Regions from separate parts of the Rhizobium sp. LEGMi-198b genome, predicted to be linked through region 1. Evidence: predicted binding sites of a transcription regulator. Region 1 holds the regulator's gene; each other region holds the start of a gene.
The links. The regulator PhoB, encoded in region 1, activates phosphate uptake and scavenging genes when phosphate is short. The targets are predictions, from matches to a motif close to TGTCATNNANCTGTCAT.
Positions count from the first base shown of each region.

Region 1 (5,152 bases):
ACGACGGTCACGGTGAAGATTGTCAGTCAGTTGACCGGCGATCCGGAATTCACATCGCCGCAGACACTGGTTGCCTTCGCACTCGGCATAACGCTGTTCTGTCTGACCCTTTGCCTGAATGTCTACGCGCTTTACGTCGTCCGCCGCTACCGGGAGCAATACGAATGAGCGATGTCGTATCCTCCCAGGCACCGAATATGTCGCGCGGATTGACGCCAGGCGCTCCGGCGCGGCGGGATATCGGCATCAAGCGACGTTATGCGGCCGAGCGGCGTTTTCGTGCCTATGGGATGGCCGCCGTCATTTTCGGACTGGTTTTCCTGATTATTCTCGTCTCGACCGTTGTCCGCAACGGCTACACTGCCTTCGTGCAGACCTCCATCGCCCTGCCGATCGAGTTCACCGAGAAGGTCATCGATCCCATAGGCAAGGGGGCCAGTGATCCGAAGGTCCTGATATCAGCCAACTATACGGCGCTGGTACGCGACGCCGTGGTGAAGGCGCTGGGCATCGATCCTTCCAATCGGGCGCTCGTGCGCCAGGCGATGGAAATGGTATCGGACGGCGCACGCATTGCATTGCGCGACAAGGTCGTGGCCGATCCCTCTGTCATCGGAAAGACGGTGAAGGTCACTTTCCTCGCCAGTGCCAATATCGACTCTGCCTACAAGGGACAGATCGACCTGACGGCGGACGAAAAGGACCGCAAGGTCTCCGACCAGCAACTCGCCTGGATGAGGCAGCTCGCCGCCGCCGGCGCCCTGCACGAGGCGTTTAATACCGGTCTGTTCCTGTCCGGCAATTCCAGTCGCCCGGAGGCCGCGGGTCTCGGCGTCGCGCTAATCGGCTCGCTCTATCTCATGTTGACCGTGCTGGTCTTGGCGCTGCCGGTCGGCGTCGCCGCCTCGATCTACCTTGAGGAATTCGCGCCGAAGAACCGGTTGACGGATCTGATCGAGGTCAACATCAACAATCTCGCCGCGGTGCCGTCGATCGTCTACGGCCTGCTCGGCCTCTCGGTCTTCATCAACTTCATGGGCCTGCCGCGTTCCGCCTCGCTGGTCGGCGGGCTGGTGCTGAGCCTGATGACGCTGCCGATGATCATCATCGCCACGCGCTCGGCATTGCGCGCCGTGCCGCCGTCGATCCGCAGTGCCGCGCTCGGGCTTGGCGCATCGCGCATGCAGATGGTTTTCCATCACGTCTTGCCGCTCGCCATGCCGGGTATCCTGACGGGTACGATCCTCGGCCTTGCCCATGCGCTCGGCGAGACGGCGCCGCTGCTTCTGATCGGCATGGTCGCCTTCGTCGCCAACTATCCGAGAGGGCCGCTCGATCCTTCGACGGCCCTGCCGGTGCAAATCTACATGTGGGCGAGCGAAGCTGAGCGCGCCTTTGTCGAGAGAACCTCCGGAGCCATTATCGTCCTGCTCTTCTTCCTTGTTGCGATGAACATCGGGGCCATCCTGCTGCGCCGTCGCTTTGAGCGGCGCTGGTGACGGGAGGCGATGGAATGAACATGATGACGGAAGCCGCGAGCGAAAAAGCACTGGCCAAGAAGATGATGACGATCCCCTACAAGATGATCGGTCAGGCCGTCTCGGTCCATTATGGCGAGAAGCGCGCGCTGTTCGACGTGGATCTGAACATCCGCGCCAACACTGTCACCGCGCTGATCGGTCCTTCCGGCTGCGGCAAGTCCACCTTCCTGCGTTGCCTCAACCGCATGAACGATACGATAGACACCTGCCGCGTCACCGGCAAAATCACGCTCGACGATCAGGATATCTACGACAACTCAATCGATGTCGTCGAGCTGCGTGCCCGCGTCGGCATGGTGTTTCAGAAGCCCAATCCGTTTCCGAAGTCGATCTACGAGAATGTGGCCTATGGTCCGCGTATCCATGGGCTGCATCGGTCCAAGAGCGATCTCGACCATATCGTCGAAACCAGTCTGCAGAAGGCCGGGCTGTGGGGCGAGGTGAAGGACCGGCTCTATGATGCCGGCACTAGCCTCTCAGGCGGTCAGCAGCAACGCCTCTGCATCGCCCGCGCCGTCGCCGTCAGTCCCGAGGTCATTCTCATGGACGAGCCGTGCTCCGCGCTCGATCCGATCGCCACCGCCAAAGTCGAGGAACTCATTCATGAGCTGCGGGAAAACTTCACGATCGTCATCGTGACGCATTCCATGCAGCAGGCAGCCCGCGTTTCGCAACGTACCGCAATGTTTCATCTCGGCCATCTGGTCGAGGAGAACGATACCGATAAGATGTTCACCAATCCCGATGATTACCGCACGCAGGATTACATCATGGGCCGTTTTGGCTGATGATGCTCCCCGCGCGGTTCCTTTCACATCTTTCACCTAGAGGATAAAAAAATGGTCTCAACACACATTCTCTCCGCTTACGACGAAGACCTGAAGTTCCTGACGCGCCGCATTTCCGAAATGGGCGGCCTGGCGGAGCAGATGGTCAGCGACAGCGTCCGCGCCCTGGTAAACGGCGATGCCAGCCTTGCGCAGAAGGTCATCTCCGATGACGTCATTCTCGACCACGCCGAGCGCGAAGTCGGCGACAAGGCGATCGTCACCATCGCCCGCCGTCAGCCGATGGCTGCGGACCTGCGTGAAATCATGGGCTCCATCCGCATCGCCGCCGATCTGGAGCGCGTCGGCGATCTCGGCAAGAACACCGCAAAGCGCGTCATCGCCGTGCAGGGCACCGGCGTTCCGCGTCGTCTCGCCCGCGGCATCGAACACCTCTCCGAACTGGCGCTCGTCCAGCTCAAGGAAGTGCTCGACGTCTACTCGACCCGTTTACCTGACAAGGCCGTGTCGATCCGCGAACGCGACGAGGAAATCGACGCCATGTACACCTCGCTCTTCCGCGAGATGCTGACCTACATGATGGAAGATCCGCGCAACATCACCACCTGCACGCATCTTCTTTTCTGCGCCAAGAACATCGAGCGCATCGGCGACCATGCCACGAACATCGCCGAGACGATCTATTACATGGCGACCGGTGCCCAGCCCGAAGGCGAGCGCCCGAAGGACGATACCGCCAACACCGTCGGTTCGGTAACGGAATAAAGTAGACACCAAGAGAAGGAGACCAGAGGCGCATGGTTCCGAGAGTTGCTGTTGTAGAAGACGAGGAAGCGCTAAGCGTTCTGCTGCGCTATAATCTCGAGGCCGAGGGCTTCGAGGTCGACACTATCCTGAGAGGCGACGAAGCTGAGCTGCGCCTCCAGGAGCGCATCCCCGATCTTCTGATCCTCGATTGGATGCTCCCCGGCGTGTCCGGCATCGAGCTCTGCCGTCGGCTGCGCATGCGGCCGGAGACGGAGCGCCTGCCGATCATCATGCTCACCGCTCGCGGCGAGGAAAGCGAGCGCGTGCGCGGCCTTTCCACCGGCGCGGACGACTATGTCGTCAAGCCGTTCTCGACGCCGGAACTGATGGCCCGCGTCAAGGCGATGTTGCGCCGAGCCCGCCCGGAGGTCCTGTCCACGGTACTGCGCTGCGGCGATATCGAACTGGACCGCGAAACCCATCGCGTCCACCGAAAGAGCCGTGAAGTGCGGTTGGGGCCGACGGAATTCCGCCTTCTGGAATTCCTGATGTCGTCCCCCGGCCGCGTCTTCTCTCGGTCTCAGTTGCTCGACGGCGTGTGGGGGCATGATATCTATGTCGACGAACGCACCGTCGACGTGCATGTCGGCCGCCTGCGCAAGGCGCTGAATTTCTCCAACATGCAGGACGTCATCCGCACCGTTCGCGGCGCGGGTTATTCCATGGAGGCCTGATGGGGGAGGCCTGATCGGGGCAACCCGATTGGCCATCCAACATAGCGGCGGAAACAGAAAACGGGCCTTTCGGCCCGTTTTTCATTTGGCTGGTGTGGTTCAGTGCGCGGCCCGGCGCCGGTCATGCACCGGCTGATAGGCCAGCCGCTGATGGTAGGTGCAGTAGGGCGAAGAGTCCGGGCTATCATTGCCGCAGAAGTGAAAATCTTCCTTCAGCGGGTCGCCGACCGGCCACTTGCATGTGCGCTCCGTGAGCTCCGTCAGGCCGAGGCGGCGCGAGATCGGAACGACCACATTGGCGGCCGGACGATATTCGACTTCGCTGACCGTATCGATCTCGACCTCTTCCTTGAGCATCGTCGCACCCTGCTGGCGGGTAACCGTGCGGGTTGCAACGCGCGAGGCGTAATTCGGCGCGCGTGGGGCCGAGGTATTGCGCTTCGGCGCTCGAGCTGTGGTTGCCGCACCACCGGCCTTCGCTCGGCCCGGCAGGCTCAAGCGATGCACTTTGCCGATGACGGCATTACGGCTGACACCACCGAGCTGTGCCGCGATCTGGCTGGCGCTCAAACCTTCGGACCACAGCTTTTTCAGCTTCTCGACGCGTTCGTCTGTCCAATTCATGCCCTGTCTCCGCTATCGCGTTTCTGATGGCAGAATCCCTCACCATTGCCTCGAATTGGGTCGAGGCGTGAAACGCTTTAAAATTGTGGTGACTAGTTCCGCCGCATGCAGTCTAGTAATTGGTTTTTAACCTAGTGTGAGGCTGACTCCGTGACAAGAGTCGCGGGAATCTTGAGGAATCGATTTCGAGGTTTTCCCCAACTTGCTATACGTGAGTGGCATTTATGCAATATAAGTTGTCGAAGACATGCCATCCATCGAGAGGCGCTCTGCCGCACCTGCTAAATCGCCAGTTTTGTTGACATCGCAGTGCAAAACATCAATAGTGCCCATGCCGCCGCAAGGCGGCATTTTTGATTTTTCCGGGCCCGTTTCATTCGAAGGAAACGATTGGCCCTAAAGGTTGTGATCGAGGAGAATGCGCCATGGCTGAAACCGCGCCGCTTTATGACACCTATATGCGTGCTCCGCTGCGGTTCGAGCGAGGCGAGGGCGTGTGGCTGATCACGGAGACCGGCGAGCGTTATCTCGATTTCGCCGCGGGCGTCGCGGTGAATTCGCTTGGCCACGCCCATCCACATCTGGTTGCAGAGCTGAAGTCGCAGGCCGATAAGGTCTGGCACCTGTCCAACCTCTATGAGGTGCCGGGTCAGGAGAAATTGTCGAAGCGCCTGACGGAGGCGACCTTCGCCGATAAGGTATTCTTCACCAATTCCGG
Region 1 is NZ_JBSYVH010000001.1:951,866-957,017, reverse strand. It holds gene pstC (phosphate ABC transporter permease subunit PstC) at 1-168, shown strand, start outside; gene pstA (phosphate ABC transporter permease PstA) at 165-1,499, shown strand; gene pstB (phosphate ABC transporter ATP-binding protein PstB) at 1,514-2,329, shown strand; gene phoU (phosphate signaling complex protein PhoU) at 2,381-3,094, shown strand; gene phoB (phosphate regulon transcriptional regulator PhoB) at 3,127-3,810, shown strand; gene ACXHXG_RS04625 (GcrA family cell cycle regulator) at 3,910-4,434, opposite strand; gene ACXHXG_RS04620 (aspartate aminotransferase family protein) at 4,860-5,152, shown strand, end outside.

Region 2 (5,152 bases), 820 kb from region 1:
ATTGTCTGGGGTTATTCCGATAACATCCAAAGCGCTATGAGGATGTTATCGTGCTATCATGATTAAGGAACGGCACGTTTTGGGGAGTAACCAAATTGCGGCCGCGGGGCAAAACTGCACCGCATCGCGATCAACGTGATGCAGGCTGAACCACAATCCCATGCGCAAATCGAGATCGAGAGAGGCTAGCAACCTGCTTTGCCCTGCTGCTATCGATGCGGGATGAGCAAATCATCGTCGTCGAAATCGGTCGACGGCCGACATGTGTAGACGGGGCAGTTGGGCCTGTCCTTGGTCGGAATATAGTCCTGATAGGCATAGTAGCCGGGATCGCAGGCATTGCTGTCAGAAACGACACGATCATAGAGCGTCATGTTGCGCACCCTGGTGGACGGATAGCGCATGATTACCGCCCGTTCGCGGTCTATGATCGCCTTAGCCTGGCCACAGGTGAAGGACATGGAGTTGTACCGTGAGATCGCCAAGGCCGGGCTGGCGGCGGAGGCAATCAGCAGGCTCAGCAGGATGATTTTTTTCATCGGAGCAATTCTCCCTGAAATTGTTATAATACCTATATATACGCGAAAGCCGCGGCCGTGGTTTCCGGATTTGTGGCAAAACGCAAGTGTGATCCAAAGGGAGGCTCCGTGATGAACCATGACCGCTACGAGGATTCTTATATCGCCGATATCCTTTTATCCGTACGGACCATTGCGCTTGTTGGCGCATCGCCCAATCCCGCGCGGCCTAGCAACGGCGTCATGGCCTACCTGATGGCGCGAGGCTATCGCGTCATTCCCGTCAATCCCGGGCAGGCCGGCAAGGAGATCCTCGGACAATGGGTCTTTGGTCATCTGGCCGATATTCCCGAGCCGGTCGACATGGTTGATGTCTTCCGTGCACCGGAATATCTGCGCTCGGTGGTCGAGGAGACGATCATGATCGAGCCGAGGCCGCCGGTCATTTGGGGCCAGCTCGGCGTCAGAGACGATGCCGCCGCTGCGAGAGCGGAAGCGGCCGGCGTCAAGGTCGTCATGGATCGCTGCCCGGCCATCGAATATCCGCGCCTGGTCGCCTGACCCCGACAGCCTGCGCCTGACTACTGCGAAAAGCTGACCATTTTGTCGCGCGATATCGCCGAAAGATGGCAGGTTTTTTCCGTGAGCGGAAAAGCTCGGCAAAGTTCGCGGTTAACTTTAAGGCCTGAGACGCTATGATCCTCCCGTTATAATAGTATGGGCGGAAGGAGAGGGCATGCCGACCAACAATCCAGGTTTCGACACGCTGGCGATTCATGCGGGCGCGCAGCCGGACCCGACGACGGGCGCCCGCGCGACACCGATCTATCAGACGACCTCCTTCGTCTTTCAGGATGCGGACCACGCCGCCGCACTCTTCGGGCTGCAGCAGTTCGGCAATATCTACACGCGTATCATGAACCCGACCCAGGCCGTACTCGAGGAACGGGTGGCAGCCCTCGAAGGCGGCACGGCCGGCCTCGCCGTCGCCTCTGGTCATGCTGCTCAGATGCTCGTCTTTCACACCATCATGCAGCCGGGCGACAATTTCGTCGCCGCCAGGCAGCTCTACGGTGGCTCGATCAATCAGTTCGGCCACTCCTTCCAGAATTTCGATTGGCATGTGCGCTGGGCCGACTCCGCCGATCCGGCCACGTTCGAGACACAGATCGACAGCCGCACCCGCGGCATCTTCATTGAAAGCCTCGCCAATCCCGGCGGTACCTTCGTCGACATCGAGGCGATCGCCGCCGTTGCCCGCCGGCACGGCCTGCCGCTGATCGTCGACAATACCATGGCCAGCCCCTATCTCATCCGGCCGTTGGAGCATGGCGCCGACATCGTCATCCATTCGCTGACCAAATTCATGGGCGGCCACGGCAATTCCATGGGTGGCATGATCATCGATGGCGGCACCTTCGACTGGTCCGCGTCAGGCAATTATCCGATGCTGTCGACGCCGAGGCTGGAATATAACGGCATCGTGCTGCACGCGACCTTCGGCAATTTCGCTTTCGCCATCGCCTGTCGCGTCCTCGGCCTGCGCGATCTCGGCCCTGCCATCTCCCCCTTCAATGCCTTCTTGATCCTTACGGGCATCGAGACGTTGCCGCTGCGCATGCAGCGCCATTCCGACAATGCGATCGCCGTCGCCCGCTGGCTGAAAGGGCAGGACAAGGTGGCCTGGGTGAACTATGCCGGCCTTGAGGACGACCCGAACCATCCGCTGCAACAGCGCTATTCGCCCAAGGGGGCGGGTTCCGTCTTCACTTTCGGGTTGAAGGGCGGGTATGAGGCGGGCAAGGGACTGGTGGAAGGCCTGGAGCTCTTTTCTCATCTCGCCAATATCGGCGACACGCGTTCGCTGGTCATCCACCCCGCCTCGACGACGCACAAGCAGCTCACCGACGAGCAGAAAATCGCAGCCGGCGCCGGTCCCGACGTGGTGCGCCTGTCGATCGGTATCGAGGACGTCAAGGACATCATCGCCGACCTTGAGCAGGCGCTGGCAAAGGTATGACACGGAAGCGTTTCCAGATCGGGACGGAAGAATTATGACAACGTATTTACGATTGGACCCCGACGGCATCGAGCCGGAAGTTGGCGCTCCCGCCGACGATCGCATCGTTTCCGGGGCACCAAAGTTCCGCACCTGGAATGTCGAGGAAGCTGATGGCGGCCTCTACGCGGGCATATGGGAGGCAACGCCCGGAAAATGGCGAATCGTCTATGACGAGTGGGAGTATTTCCATATCCTTTCCGGCTACTCGGTGGTAACTGCCGAAAATGGCGAGGCTTTTCACCTGCGTGCCGGCGATCGGATGATTCTGAGACCCGGCTTTAAGGGGACGTGGGAAGTCATTGAAACCACCCGAAAGGATTATGTGATCCGTCTCTGAAGGCGCCGCAAAGCCGGTCGAATCAAATCAGGACGGCCAGCGCCGCTCGGACGCGCGCAGGCATTTGTTAGCCGGCCAGCGCAAATAGCCGTTTTCATTGCCGCAAGTTGTGTCACTGGCCTTTCACCAAACTGTCATCAAACTGAAACACTGCGAGATTAGAGCCATCACTGTCGCCAGGAGATTGAGGTGGGGGTTACGAACCGATGGGGACGTTCCGTGCTCAGATCCTGCTCGCCATCCATTCATCACTTGAGGAAGTGAGTTCAATCATGTTGAATCAGAAATTTCGTTCGCTTTGCCTGACTGCAGGCTTCATCGCGGCTATGTCCGTGTCGGCCTCGGCTGCCGACATCACGGGCGCCGGCTCGAGCTTTATCGCGCCGGTTATGTCCAAGTGGGCTGAAGGCTATAAGGCTGCGACGAACAACGTCGTCAACTACCAGTCGGTCGGTTCGGGCGCCGGCATCAAGCAGCTCCTCGACAAGACGATCGTATTCGGCGCTTCGGACAAGCCGATGAGCGACGCTGACCTCGAGAAGAACGGCATTGCCCAGTTCCCGATGATCTCCGGCGGTATCGTCGTTTCCTATAACGTTGAAGGCGTAAAGCCGGGCGAACTCGTTCTCGACGGCAAGACGCTGGCCGACATCTTCCTCGGCAAGGTCGCCAAGTGGGACGATGCAGCCATCAAGGCCCTGAACCCCGACGTGAAGCTGCCTTCCACCGCGATCTCCGTCGTTTATCGCGCCGACAGCTCGGGCACGACCTTCAACTTCACCGATTTCCTGTCGAAGGTTTCGCCGGAGTGGAAAGAAAAGGTTGGTTCGAACACGGCAGTTGAATGGCCGGTCGGCTTTGGCGCCAAGGGTTCCGAAGGCGTTTCCACCACTGTCAACCAGACGGCTGGTTCGATCTCTTACGTTGAATATTCTTACGTCGTCGCCAACCATATCGGTTTCGCGAAGATGAAGAATGCTGCCGGCAAGGTTGTCGAGCCTAGCCTCGATACATTCAAGGCTGCTGCTTCCAACGCCGATTGGGCTCATGCCAGGAACTTCAACCTGATCATCACCAATCAGCCGGGCGAAAAGAGCTGGCCGATTGCCGCTTCGACCTGGGTTATGCTCTACAAGAAGCCGGCCGATGCCGCTAAGAACGAAGAGGCCCTGAAGTTCTTCAAGTGGTCCTATCAGAACGGTCAGAAGGACGCGACCGCCCTGTCTTATCTGGCAGTCCCGGACAATGTCGTCGAGATTGTCGAGAAGTCCTGGCAGAAGGATTTCGGCACGAAGTAATTTGTGCTGGGTGAGAAGCTGCGGCGGACAGGGTATAGCCCTGTCCGCCTTTCGTCACGGACAAGGGGAAATCGATGGCTGACGCGACTCAGACGGCTGCCTTCCAGGCTATAGATACCACCGCCAGCACCAGAAAATTCCGGACGCAGGATCGGATTTTCTATTTTATGACGCTTGGCTCGGCTACTCTCGTCGTGCTTCTGCTGCTGGCAATCCTGGTGGTTCTTGTCATCGATGCCTTGCCAACCTTCCAGACCTTCGGCTTGTCGTTCCTCTTTGGCACAAAGTGGAGCGCTCCCGTTGACATCTACGGTGCAGTGCCTGCCGTGGTCGGTACGCTGGTGAGTTCGTTCATCGCCATGCTGATTGCCGTTCCCCTCGGCATCGGCATTGCCATCTTCCTCACGGAACTTTGCCCCGGCAGCCTGCGACGTCCGATCAGCACGGCCATCGAGCTTTTGGCCGGTGTGCCCTCCATTATCTACGGTATCGTCGGTTTGTTCATTCTCGTGCCGCTGATGCAGAACTATATCCTGCCCTTCCTTATGATGACGATCGGCCAAGTGCCGTTGATCGGCCTGCTGTTCCAGCCGCCGGCCCCGGGCGTCGGCCTGTTGACGGCAAGCCTCGTGCTGGCTGTCATGATCCTGCCGTTCATCACCGCGATCGCCCGCGACGTGTTCAGCACCGTGCCGCCGATGTTGCGTGAATCCGCTTACGGCATGGGCATGACCACATGGGAGGTGGCCCGCCACATCCTGATCCCCTATACACGTCGCGGCCTCGTCGGCGGCATCATGCTCGGCCTCGGCCGCGCGCTTGGCGAAACCATGGCCGTCACCTTCGTTGTAGGCTCGGTTAGCCGTTTGCAATCGTCGATCATTTCGCCGTCCACCACCATTTCCGCCCAGATCGCGAACAACTTCGGCGATGCCGA
Region 2 is NZ_JBSYVH010000001.1:132,465-137,616, reverse strand. It holds gene ACXHXG_RS00630 (hypothetical protein) at 210-539, opposite strand; gene ACXHXG_RS00625 (CoA-binding protein) at 651-1,079, shown strand; gene ACXHXG_RS00620 (O-acetylhomoserine aminocarboxypropyltransferase) at 1,255-2,538, shown strand; gene ACXHXG_RS00615 (cupin domain-containing protein) at 2,573-2,917, shown strand; gene pstS (phosphate ABC transporter substrate-binding protein PstS) at 3,244-4,215, shown strand; gene pstC (phosphate ABC transporter permease subunit PstC) at 4,290-5,152, shown strand, end outside.
Region 2: a site for PhoB is predicted at 3,039-3,055, ahead of pstS (phosphate ABC transporter substrate-binding protein PstS). Genes of this name have one in related genera too.

Region 3 (5,152 bases), on a different contig from region 1:
TCGAGGAGCGGCATGCAAGTTTGACTAAGGCGCTCGGACCCGGGATCGGGCTCATTCACGGCCGGATGAGCGGACCGGAAAAAGATGCAGTGATGATGGCCTTCAAGAATGGCGAGATCCGCCTGCTGGTCGCCACGACTGTCGTCGAAGTCGGCGTCGATGTGCCGGATGCGACCATCATGGTGATCGAGCATGCCGAGCGTTTCGGCCTGGCGCAGTTGCACCAGTTGCGCGGGCGCGTCGGGCGTGGCGACGAGGCGTCTACCTGCATCCTGCTCTATAAAGGCCCGCTCGGCGAAACCGGCCATGCGCGGCTCTCGATCATGCGCGACACCGAGGACGGTTTCCGCATTGCCGAGGAAGACCTGAAGCTGCGTGGCGAGGGTGAGTTGCTTGGCACGCGCCAGTCGGGCACGCCGGGCTTCCGCATCGCCAGCCTCGAAGCCCATGCCGATCTCTTGGAAATCGCTCGCAAGGACGCCGCCTATCTCATTGAGCGCGATCCGGAGCTGACGGGCGAGCGCGGCATGGCGGTGCGCACCCTGCTCTATCTTTTCCGCCGCGACGAGGCGATCCGGTTCCTTAGAGCGGGATAGACGGATGGACGCGGCAATCGCGTCCATCCAAATCGCAGGCCGTTACTTGGCCGACAGGCCGGGGATCGTCACCTGGAACACCTGGAACATGGTGTCGACATCGCCTCCGCCATCGCCCTTATAGGCCGCGCCAACCTGGAAACCGTCCTGGGTGAGGAAGTCGTTGTCATTGGCGACAAACAGGAAATAGTCATCCGGCAGCTTCGGATCCTGGACGCTGACGAGCGACATGGCCTCCCACTTTTCGGAGAGGTTGTTGCGATCGTTCGGCGCGCCATTGTGGAGACCGAAACGAGCCAGATCGGCGCTATCGTTGATATCGATGAACTGGCTGACCGCAGCCGGCTTTACCGACGGATCGAGAACGCCCTTGGGAGCGAGCGCCGTGTCGGCATCGAATTTGCTGCCGGCAATATCCGTGGCCGCCGAGACATCGACGATGTTGATGCTGCGGTAAAGCGACTTATCGCCCTTCACACCGTAACCATTGCCGCTATCGCGAGCGAGCATCAGGAAGTTTGTCGGCGACAGGGCCACGATTTCGCTCTGGGCAGCGACGAGCGTCTTGCCCTTGTCGTCCTTAAAGACCGGCAGCGGCACGACATATTCATGCACGAGCTTCAGATGCGCCAGATCAGCGGCATCGTAGATCAGCGCGCGGGTGTTCTGTCGGGTCGAGCTGGAATCGCCGCCATCCTGGCGGGTTGCCGACTGCAGCACGGCAATCAGGAACTTACCGTCCGGGGTCATCGACATGCCCTCGAGGCCCTGGTTGTTCTGGCGGCCGCTCGTCGGATCCTTCGGATCGGGAGCCGTTTCGCCCGGACCCGGATTGTTGGAAGCGAAGTTCACCGCGCCATTGCGCATCGGCAGCAGTGCAGCCGGCGGCTGGGTGGCAGACATCATTAGGCCCGTAGCGGAGAAGCGGTAGATATAGGGGCCATATTCATCGCTGATGAACATCGTGCCGTCGGACAGACGGGCGATGGCCTCGTTGTCGAGCGAGATCTTGCCGTTCGGCGCTTGAGGCAGCAGCGGCATGCTGCCTTCCGGATGGCGAGTGCCGTTAGCAGGGTCGAGACCGGTCGTATCGGCGCCCTTGTTGTCGGTCAGCAGTATGGTGTCGGCAAGCTTGGCGACGACGCCAGACTGTTCCTTGCCGGCCGGCGGTGTTGCGCCCGGAGCAACCGGCGTCAACTGGATCTCGACGGTGTTGAGGCGCGGACGAAAGTCGGTAGTGCCGACAGCATTATAGCCACGATCCGGCAGCAGCCACAGCGAACCCTTGTAGGAACCATCGGCATTGCGCACCCAGCTCTTGGTGTCGATGGACATGCCCGAACCGGAGCCGAAGGTCTCGCCGAACTTGTCGCGCTGATTGGCCGGGATGCGCCCGACGGCGACGCGGCCCTTGTTGACCAGCGTGACATTGCCGACGGTAACGGAATTATCGGCGAGGGCTGCGGCCGGCGCAGCAAAAACGAAAGTGGCGAGCGCTACGGAGAGCAGCGGCAAAGTCATTGAATGCACATTTTTCACGGCAATATCCTCCTGATGAAAAAGCCCTTTTGGCTGGAACGGCATTCACCTCCAGACCCGGCCTGAAGCCGCGTCGAACGATACGTCCGGCACTGAGCCCAGACATTCGACAATGAGATGCGCCCGATTGCCTTTCCGGCAGACGGTCTAAGACGGCAACATGATAAGGACATGACAACTCGCCCCAAACGCGTGGGCGATAGAGGGGGAGATCAGGAAATGGCTGGCTCTAAGACAAAGTCTTTGCGGGAACAGGCGCCGGCGGAGGCAGTTCCTTGCCGATCAGCTTTTCCCGATATTCCGGTGAGACCAATCCGCCGGAGATCAGCAGTTTGGCGCCGTCTTCCGGGCTCATGTCGAGAATGGTGATCTTTTCACGCGGAACGAAAACCAGAAAACCGGCTGTCGGCACCGGCGTCGGCGGCAGGAAAACGGCCACCATGTCATGCCCCATAGCGTTAAACTTGGAGGCGATTTCACCCTTGGCATCGGTCGAGATGAACACCATCGACCAGAGGCCGGGGCTCGGATATTCGATTAGGCCAACCTTCTTGAAAGACGTGCCCTGCTCTTTCAGCACGGTTTCGAAAATCTGCTTCACGCTCTTATAGATGGTTCGCACCAGCGGCACACGATGAACGATCGATTCGCCGAAACGGACGATGCTTTGGCCAATGAGGTTTTTGGCGAGGAAACCGACGATCGTGATGAAGATCATCGCGATCACCAAGCCGGTGCCAGGAACCGCGAAGTTCAGATAGCTTTCGGGATCATAGCGGGCCGGAATATAGGGCCTGACCCAGCTATCGGCCCAGTGGACCACAGACCAAGTGAGCCAGAGCGTAATGGCGATCGGCGCGCAGATAATCAGGCCCGCCAGGAAATTATTTCTGATCCGCGTTGCCACAGACACTTTGATGGGTTTTTCCGTCATTCGCCGTTCGAAAACTCCGTTCCGTCGCCACCGCTAACCGGCAAATTCCCCCACCATCTCCTCCGTAAAACGTGCCAGAAATCGGCGCGTCGCACAACCCGGCAGTCATGTCATCAATGGGAATCGGCGCCCCATTCACGACGACGTTATTTTAGGAAAAGAGCGGGGAATACGGCCTATTCTACCGTCACCGACTTGGCGAGATTGCGCGGCTGATCGACGTCCGTGCCCATAAAGACTGCCGTGTGATAGGCGAGCAGTTGGATCGGCAGCGAGAAGATGATCGGTGCGATGATTTCATCGACAACCGGCAGGGTGATCGTCGCCATTGTCGGCAAGGTGGAAGCCGCAGCCCCTGCCTCGTCGGTGATGAAGATGATGCGGCCGCCGCGGGCCGCCACCTCCTGCATGTTGGAGACGGTCTTGTCGAAGAAGCGGTCATAGGGCGCAATGACGATAACAGGCATGTTCTCGTCGATCAACGCGATCGGACCGTGCTTCAGCTCGCCGGCAGCATAGCCTTCGGCGTGGATGTAGGAGATTTCCTTGAGCTTCAGCGCGCCTTCCATGGCGAGCGGGAAGCTGGTGCCGCGGCCGAGATAAAGCACGTCGTTGAACTTTGAGATCTCGCGGGCAAGGCTTTCCATCTGCGGCTGGATGATGTTCAGCACCCGGGCCATGATGCGCGGCATCTCAACGAGATGACCCACCATCGCCTGTTCGTCCTCAGCGCTGACCGTACCACGCGCCTTGCCGGCACCGATCGCCAAAGATGCGAGCACGGCAAGCTGGCAGGTGAAGGCCTTGGTAGAGGCAACCCCGATTTCGGGGCCGGCCATGATCGGGAACACCGCATCGGATTCGCGCGCGATGGTCGATTCCTTCACATTGACCACGGCACCGATCTTCAGGCCATGATCCTTGCAGTAGCGCAGCGATGCAAGCGTATCCGCCGTTTCGCCGGATTGCGAGATGAACAGCGCAGCCTGCGAGGGCAATAGCGGCATTTCGCGATAGCGGAATTCGGAAGCCACATCGATCTCGACCGGCAGGCGGGCATAACGCTCGAACCAATATTTGCCGATCAGGCCGGCGAGATACGCTGTGCCGCAGGCTGAAATCGCCAAGCTGGACACGGCGCTGAAATCGATCGCCGACGCATTCGGGCGCACCCGATGACTGGCGAAATCGACATATTGGCTGAGCGCATGGGAGATCACCTCCGGCTGCTCGTAAATTTCCTTTTCCATGAAGTGGCGATGATTGCCCTTGTCAACGACATAGGCAGTCGCCTGCGATATCTGCCGAACGCGGCTGACCTCCTGGCCGCTGAAATCGACGACCGTGGCGCCATCGCGGGTGATGATCGCGCAGTCGCCGTCAACGAGATAGGTGATCTCGTTGGTGAAAGGCGCAAGCGCAATCGCGTCGGAACCGAGGAATGTCTCGCCATTGCCGAAACCGATGGCGAGCGGCGGGCCGGAGCGGGCCGCCATGAGCGTATTGGGATCGTTCTGGAACATGACGACCAGTGCATAGGCACCGGTGACGCGGTTCAGCATCTTCAGCATGGCTGTGCGCGGATCGAGGCCCTGGCGGAGATATTTCGCCAGAAGATGCGCAACAACTTCCGTATCGGTCTGTGTGGCAAAGACCCTGCCCTCGGCCTTCAATTCCTCACGCAGCTCGGAGAAATTCTCGATAATGCCATTGTGAACAACGGCGACGCCTTCGACAAAATGCGGATGGGCGTTGGTCTCGTTGGGAACGCCATGGGTCGCCCAACGGGTGTGAGCAATGCCGGTGACGCCGGGCAGCGGTTCGACATCCAGCCGCTTTTCGAGATTGAAGAGTTTTCCTTCGGCGCGGCGGCGGTCCATGACGCCGTTATGGATGGTGGCAACGCCAGCCGAATCGTAGCCGCGATATTCGAGACGCCGCAAGGCATCTACCAACCGTGCCGCCACAGGCTTCGTTCCGACAATCCCGACAATGCCGCACATGCAATTCTCCGTCTGGCCCAAAATCTTGGCGCAAGTCCTAATGATTCTTATAGTTTTCTCAATTGCCGCGATGGTCACTT
Region 3 is NZ_JBSYVH010000009.1:116,726-121,877, reverse strand. It holds gene recG (ATP-dependent DNA helicase RecG) at 1-596, shown strand, start outside; gene ACXHXG_RS28210 (esterase-like activity of phytase family protein) at 639-2,135, opposite strand; gene ACXHXG_RS28205 (DUF502 domain-containing protein) at 2,365-3,069, opposite strand; gene glmS (glutamine--fructose-6-phosphate transaminase (isomerizing)) at 3,246-5,072, opposite strand.
Region 3: a site for PhoB is predicted at 2,296-2,312, ahead of ACXHXG_RS28210 (esterase-like activity of phytase family protein). Genes of this name have one in related genera too.